DNA from 2 places in the Streptomyces sp. NPDC020780 genome. Region 2 is predicted to be linked to the other one. Evidence: riboswitches for the same ligand, from Rfam matches in the RefSeq annotation. Region 2 holds a riboswitch; the other holds the start of a gene.

Region 1 (3,489 bases), on a different contig from region 2:
CCGGGTCGTCGTTCGTGTACGGCAGGACGGTGAAGCCGTCGTCGACCAGGATCTCGGCGGCGTCCAGCAACTCGATCGGATCGGGCAGCAGGGTCCGCTCGTCGGCCACCACCTCCAGCTTGATCCAGTCCGTCCCGAGTGCCTCCCGGGCCAGCCGGGCGGTCAGCACCGCCTCGCCCGCGGTGAAACAGCCGGCGGTGTTCGGCAGGACCCTGATGGAGAGCCGCTCCAGGACGGAGAGCACGGAGCCCTGGACCGTCGGGTCGAGCCGGCGCATCGCGACGGTGGTCAGCTCGGTGCCCGACGCGAGCAGGGAGCGTTCCAGCACCTCCAGACTGGGGGCACCGCCCGTTCCCATGATCAGCCGGGACGAGAACGCGGCGGAACCGAGGGTGAACGGATCGTCGGGCATCGTCAGCCTCCCTGGACGGCGGTGAGGACCTCGACCCGGTCACCGTCGCGGAGCACGGTGGCGGACCACTCGCCGCGCGGGACGACGCTCTCGTTGACCGCGGCGGCGACCCCGGAGGGTGCCCGGGTCAGGCCCGCGACCAAGGAGTCCAGGGTGGTACCGGCCGGGACACCGCGTGCCTGCCCGTTGACGGACACGGGCACGGCCACGGACACGGGCACGGGCACGGGCACGGAAGCGGCGGACGGGGACGCGGGCGCGGAGGGCGCGGGGACGGACGCCGGTACGGACGCGGGGGCGGGCTCGGTCATGCGGGCTGCTCCTGGGAGGCGGGGACGGAGACTCGGACGTCGTCGCGGGAAGGGGCCGCGGGGGAGCGGTGGAAGCGGTGCGGAGCGAAGGGGCGCGCCACCTCCGGCAGCTCCCCGGTGACCAGCACCTGGGCCATCACGTCACCCGTGACGGGCGTCAGCAGCACCCCGTTGCGGTGGTGGCCGGTCGCGAGGTGCAGGCCGGGCAGTGCCGTCGGGCCCAGCAGCGGGGCGTTGTCGGGGGAGGCGGGGCGCAGCCCGGCGCGGGTCTCCGTCAGCGGGAGTTCGGTGATCCCGGGCACCAGTTCGTGGGCGTCGCGCAGCAGTTCGTAGACCCCGCCCGCGGTGACCGTGGTGTCCCAGCCCAGCTCCTCGCTGGTGGCGCCGACGACCAGCTCGCCGTCGGCGCGCGGCACGAGGTACACGTGGCTGCCGCGTACGACGGCCCGTACGGTCCGGCTGAGGAAGGGGGCGTACGCCGGTGGCACGGTCAACCGCAGTACCTGCCCCTTGACCGGGCGGACCGGCGGCAGCACCGCCTCGGGCACCCCTTCGAGCCGCCCGCTGAGGCTCCCGCCCGCGAGGACGACCTGGCCGGCCCCCAGCTCCGTACCGTCGGCGAGCACCCCGCCGCTCGCGCGGCCGCCCGTGACGGACAGCCGCCCGACCCAGGCCCGGTGGAACACCACCCCGGCCCGCTCGCACGCGGTGACCAGCGCCGAGGCCAGCCGCCGCGGGTCCACCTGGTGGTCGCCGTCGGCCCGGAGCCCGCCCCGGACGCCGGGGGCGAGCATCGGCTCCAGGCGGCGGCACTCACGGCCGCTGAGCCACTCGGACTCCAGGCCCGACCGCTGCTGCAGGGCGTGCAGTTCCCGCAGATGGGCCCGGTCGTCCGCGTCCAGCGCGACGGACAGGGTGCCGCAGGCGCGGAAGCCGGTGGCCTGCCCGCTCGCCTCCTCCAGCTCGGCGACGAACGCCGGATAGCGGGCCGCCGAGGCCAGGTTGAGGCCGAGCAGCGTCTGCTCGCCGTAGTGGAGTTCGGTGACAGCGGCGAGCATGCCCGCGGCGACCTGGGCGGCCCCTCCGCCGGGATCGGGGTCGGCCAGCGCCGTGCGCAGACCGCGCTGGGCCGCCCGCCAGGCGGTCACCAGACCGATGATGCCGCCCCCGACGACCAGGACGTCGCAGTGGTTCCCGGAGATGCGCATGGGCGTCCAGCCCCTCCCTTCGCCGGCATGACCCGGATCAGGTTCGTACGGTCGGAGGCCGGTCAGCCTCCCTCTCAGCCCGGTGCGTCCGGGCTCCCGCGAGTGTTCTACGGTGGCCAGCCTAGACCCCGCCGCCCACGGCCAGTAAGGGAGCAGCCACCGTGGCCCGTTCACTCGACGGACTCGTCCTCTCACCCGTCGCCGACCAGGCGCCCGGCCAGGTCGGCACCCGGACCCGGTTCACGTACCACGAACGGGACGGCCGGATCTGGGCCGAGTACGCGGGCGGTGACGTCGTCCGGGGCCACCTCGTCGGCACCCGGGAGGCGGACACCCTCGACTTCAGGTACGTCCAGCTGAAGCAGGACGGGACGACGTCCGGCGGCCACTGCGTCTCGGCCGTCACGGAGCTGCCCGACGGCCGGGTGCGGCTGGACGAGCGGTGGGAATGGGAGTCCCAGGCCGGCAGCGGTACGAGCGTCGTGGAGCAGCTCGTTCCCTGAGCGATCGTCAGATGATTAGGGTGGACGGGTGAGCGAGCAGACACCGGAACCGGCAGCGGAACGGCCGCCCCGCGGCGTCGTGGTGGTGGGCGCGGGAATGGCGGGCGTGCAGACGGCCGTGGCCCTGCGTGAGCAGGGGTTCTCCGGCCCCGTCACCCTCATCGGCGCCGAACCGCACCAGCCCTACGACCGCCCCCCGTTGTCCAAGGCGGTCCTGCTCGGCAAGGCCGAGGACTCCGCCTTCGACGTCGACTTCGAGGCGCTGGACATCACCCTGCGCCTCGGGGTCGACGTGACCGGCCTGCGCGCGGGGGCACACGAACTGGACACTCCGTACGGACCCGTGCCGTACGACGTCCTGGTCCTGGCCACCGGCGCCGAACCCGTCGGACTGCCGGGCTCCGACGGGGTGCCCGGCGTCCATCTGCTGCGCACCCTCGACGACGCCGCGCGGCTGCGGCCCGTCCTGGAGCGGCAGCACGACGTCGTCGTCGTGGGCGCCGGCTGGATCGGTGCCGAGTTCACCACCGCCGCCCGCGCCGCGGGATGCGCCGTCACCGTCGTCGAAGCCGCCGACCGCCCCCTCGCGGGCACCCTGCCCGCCGAGGTCGCCGCGCCGATGGCCGCCTGGTACGCCGAGAGCGGGGCCGAGCTCCTCACCGGCGCCCGCGTCGACCGCGTCGAACCGGGCGCCGTCCACCTGACGGACGGCCGGGCCGTCCCGGCCGGAGCGGTGATCGTCGGTATCGGCGCGCGGCCCGCCACCGGCTGGCTCGCCGGCTCCGGCATCGCCCTCGGCCCGGACGGCTCGGTCCTCGCCGACCGCTCGCTGCACACCTCGCTCCCCGACGTTTACGCGGTGGGCGACTGCGCCTCCTTCCCCTCGGCCCGCTACGGCGAACGGCTGCTCGTCCACCACTGGGACAACGCCCTCCAGGGGCCCCGGACGGTCGCCGCCGCCATCACGGACGGCCGCCCCCGGACGTACGACCCCGTGCCCTACTTCTGGTCCGAGCAGTTCGGCCGCTTCGTGCAGTACGCGGGCCACCACGCCG
Region 2 (3,489 bases):
ACGCTGGGTGATTTCGACGGCAATCTGGAGGAGGCGCTGGGCCGCATCCTCGCCAAGGAGCAGAACGCCGGCTGACCAGGGAAGGACGCCCGGACGCCGCACGACCGCGGAGCACGAGGACGCGGGGCGGTGACCCGGCGCTTCCGGTCAGGCCCTACGGCGCCGCCCCTTCCCGGTCCGTACGGGTGCAGGAGCTCCGGCTTCCGCGCCGAGCCCCGTGCGGTCCGCGGAGACCACCAGGGCCGCGAGTACCGTCGTCACCGGCACCGAGGCGACCAGGCCGATCGATCCGACGAGGGTCCGGACGATCTCCTCGGCGACCAGTTCGCTGTTGGCGACCGCCCCCACGCTGCTCTGGGCGATGGAGAAGAGCAGGAGAAGGGGCAGCGCCGCGCCCGCGTAGGCCAGTACGAGCGTGTTGACCACCGACGCGATGTGGTCGCGCCCGATCCTGATGCCCGCGCGGTACAGCTGCCGCACGCCCATGGTCGGATCCGCCCGGCGCAGTTCCCAGACCGCCGAGGTCTGGGTGACCGTCACGTCGTCGAGCACACCCAGTGAGCCGATGATCACACCGGCCAGCAGCAGACCACTCATGTCGATCTTCGGGTACAGCCCGTGGATGAGCCCCGTGTTGTCATCGGTGTTGCCGGTCAGGCTCGCCCAGCCGATGAAGAGGGAGCCCAGCAGCCCGATCAGCAGCAGCGAGATGAGCGTGCCGATGACGGCCACGGAGGTGCGAGCCGTCAGTCCATGGCAGGTGTAGAGGGCGATCAGCATGATCGCGCTGGCCCCGATCACGGCGACGACCAGCGGGTTCGAGCCCTGCAGGATCGCCGGCAGGATGAACAGCGTCAGCACGGCGAACGAAATCGCCAGCGCGATCAGGGCCATCAGCCCGCGCAGCCTGCCCACGACGACCACCGCGAGCGCGAAGATCCCGGCCAGCAGGGCCATCGGGAACGAACGGTCGACGTCCGTCACCGAGTACTGCAGATCGCGGGGAGCGTCGGGAGCGTACGCCACGACCACCCCCTGGCCTTCGCGCAGTTGCCGGGGGGCGTCGGGCTGGATGACCTCGACGAACGTGCGGCCCTTGTCCTTGCCGTTCGTCACTTCGACCGTGGCCTTCTTGCACAGCCCCGACTGTTCGGCGACCGCCTCGCGTCCCGAAGGCGTGGACGTGTCCCCGGTCGGGGGCACCTGAGCGGCGTTCACCTCCGCGCAGTCCACCTTGTCGACCCGCACCACCCTGCCGTCCTGGGTCTGCCGGTCGAAACCGACGCCCGTGCGCTCGTGCGCGGGAGCACCGCCGGGCCAGAGCGCGACGAGACCGACCAGGACGGCCGTTGCGAAGGGGATGAGAACCGCGGCGATGACCTTGCGCAGATGCGTGGACACGGGTGCCGCGGGCCCGTGGCTGTGCGTGTGGCCGTGCGCATGGGACTGGCTGCTGCCTGCTGTGTGGTCAGGGGATTCGGGGGCGTTTCCGGGGAACGTCACCCGGCGATCATCCCAAGAACCGGGGAGGCCCTCTGGCCAGCACGCCAGGAGGAGGGCTAGCGTGGAGCCACCTTTGCACACGCGGGAGCTCGGAGCACCGGGCTGAGAGGGCGCTGACCTCCGTATTTCCTTACGGGACACGCTGCGCCGACCGACGAACCTGTTACCGGGTAATGCCGGCGTAGGGAGTAGGTCTCATGACCACAGCGGACGCACGCACGCCTGCCTCGGCGCAGAACGCGCAGAACGCGCAGAACACCGAGGCCGGGAAGTCCATCGGCTGGCACAAGGGGTACCTCCAGGGCTCGCGCCCGGACCTCCGGGTGCCTGTCCGTCAGGTGCACCTCACCAACGGCAAGGACGTGACGCTGTACGACACGTCGGGGCCGTACACGGACCCCACCACCGAAACCGATGTCCGACGGGGGCTCGCGCCCCTGCGGGAGAACTGGATCGCGGCCCGCGGGGACACCGAGGAGTACGCGGGCCGCCCCACGCGTCCCGAGGACGACGGGGTCAGGCACACCTCGCCCCGGGGCGGACTGCGCAACCTCGACGCGGTCTTCCCCGGCCGCTCCCGCCGGCCGCGACGCGGCCGGGACGGCCGGCCGGTCACCCAGCTCGCGTACGCCCGCCGGGGCGACATCACCCCGGAGATGGAGTACGTCGCGATCCGGGAGAACGTCGCCCCCGAGGTGGTGCGCGAGGAGATCGCGGCGGGCCGGGCCGTTCTGCCGGCCAACGTCAACCACCCCGAGATCGAGCCGATGATCATCGGCAAGCGGTTCCTGGTGAAGGTCAACGCCAACATCGGCAACTCCGCCGTCACCTCCTCCATCGAGGAGGAGGTGGACAAGATGACCTGGGCCACCAAGTGGGGCGCGGACACCGTCATGGACCTCTCCACCGGCCGCAACATCCACACCACCCGCGAATGGGTCCTGCGCAACTCCCCCGTGCCGATCGGGACCGTGCCCCTGTACCAGGCCCTGGAGAAGGTGGACGGCAGGGCCGAGGAGCTGACGTGGGAGATCTACAAGGACACCGTCATCGAGCAGGCCGAGCAGGGCGTCGACTACATGACGGTGCACGCCGGAGTCCGGCTGCCGTACGTCCCGCTGACGGCCCGCCGCAAGACCGGCATCGTCTCCCGCGGGGGCTCCATCATGGCGGCGTGGTGTCTCGCACACCACAAGGAGTCGTTCCTCTACGAGCACTTCGAGGAGCTCTGCGAGATTCTCGCGGCCTTTGACGTCACGTACTCGCTGGGGGACGGGCTCCGGCCGGGCTCCATCGCCGATGCCAACGACGAGGCGCAGTTCGCCGAACTCCGCACCCTCGGTGAACTCAACTCCGTGGCCAAGCGCTTCGGTGTCCAGACGATGATCGAAGGCCCGGGCCACGTCCCGATGCACAAGATCAAGGAGAACATCGACCTCCAGCAGGAGATCTGCGAGGAGGCGCCGTTCTACACGCTGGGTCCGCTGACCACCGACGTGGCACCCGCGTACGACCACATCACGTCGGGCATCGGAGCGGCGATGATCGCCTGGTGGGGGACGGCGATGCTCTGTTACGTCACCCCCAAGGAGCACCTGGGGCTGCCGAACCGGGATGACGTGAAGACCGGCGTCATCACGTACAAGATCGCCGCGCACGCGGCCGATCTGGCCAAGGGGCATCCGGGGGCTCAGGAGTGGGACGACGCGCTGTCGGACGCCCGTTTCGAGTTCCGGTGGGAGGACCAGTTCAACCTGGCGCTCGATCCGGACACGGCAAGGGAGTTCCACGACGAGACGCTGCCCGCCGAGCCGGCCAAGACGGCCCACTTCTGCTCGATGTGCGGCCCGAAGTTCTGCTCGATGAAGATCTCGCACGACATCCGCCGTGCACACGGCACCGCTCAGGACGAGATCGAGGCGGGCATGGCCGAGAAGTCCAGGGAGTTCGCGGCAGCGGGGAACAGGGTCTACCTCCCGATCGCTG

What was found. A riboswitch is a leader RNA that binds a small molecule or an ion and turns the genes downstream of it on or off. The one in region 2 is predicted to bind thiamine pyrophosphate.
Region 1: another riboswitch for thiamine pyrophosphate. It lies ahead of thiO (glycine oxidase ThiO); the one in region 2 lies ahead of thiC (phosphomethylpyrimidine synthase ThiC).

Annotation. Positions count from the first base shown of each region.
Region 1 covers NZ_JBIRTB010000009.1:244,213-247,701, forward strand. Annotated here, with positions in the region: gene ACH4VO_RS19625 (thiazole synthase) at 1-412, opposite strand, end outside; gene thiS (sulfur carrier protein ThiS) at 415-645, opposite strand; gene thiO (glycine oxidase ThiO) at 720-1,931, opposite strand; TPP riboswitch at 1,929-2,041, opposite strand; gene ACH4VO_RS19640 (hypothetical protein) at 2,093-2,434, shown strand; gene ACH4VO_RS19645 (FAD-dependent oxidoreductase) at 2,463-3,489, shown strand, end outside.
Region 2 covers NZ_JBIRTB010000006.1:99,306-102,794, reverse strand. Annotated here, with positions in the region: gene ACH4VO_RS13270 (SsgA family sporulation/cell division regulator) at 1-75, shown strand, start outside; gene ACH4VO_RS13265 (YibE/F family protein) at 148-1,503, opposite strand; TPP riboswitch at 1,575-1,708, shown strand; gene thiC (phosphomethylpyrimidine synthase ThiC) at 1,701-3,489, shown strand, end outside.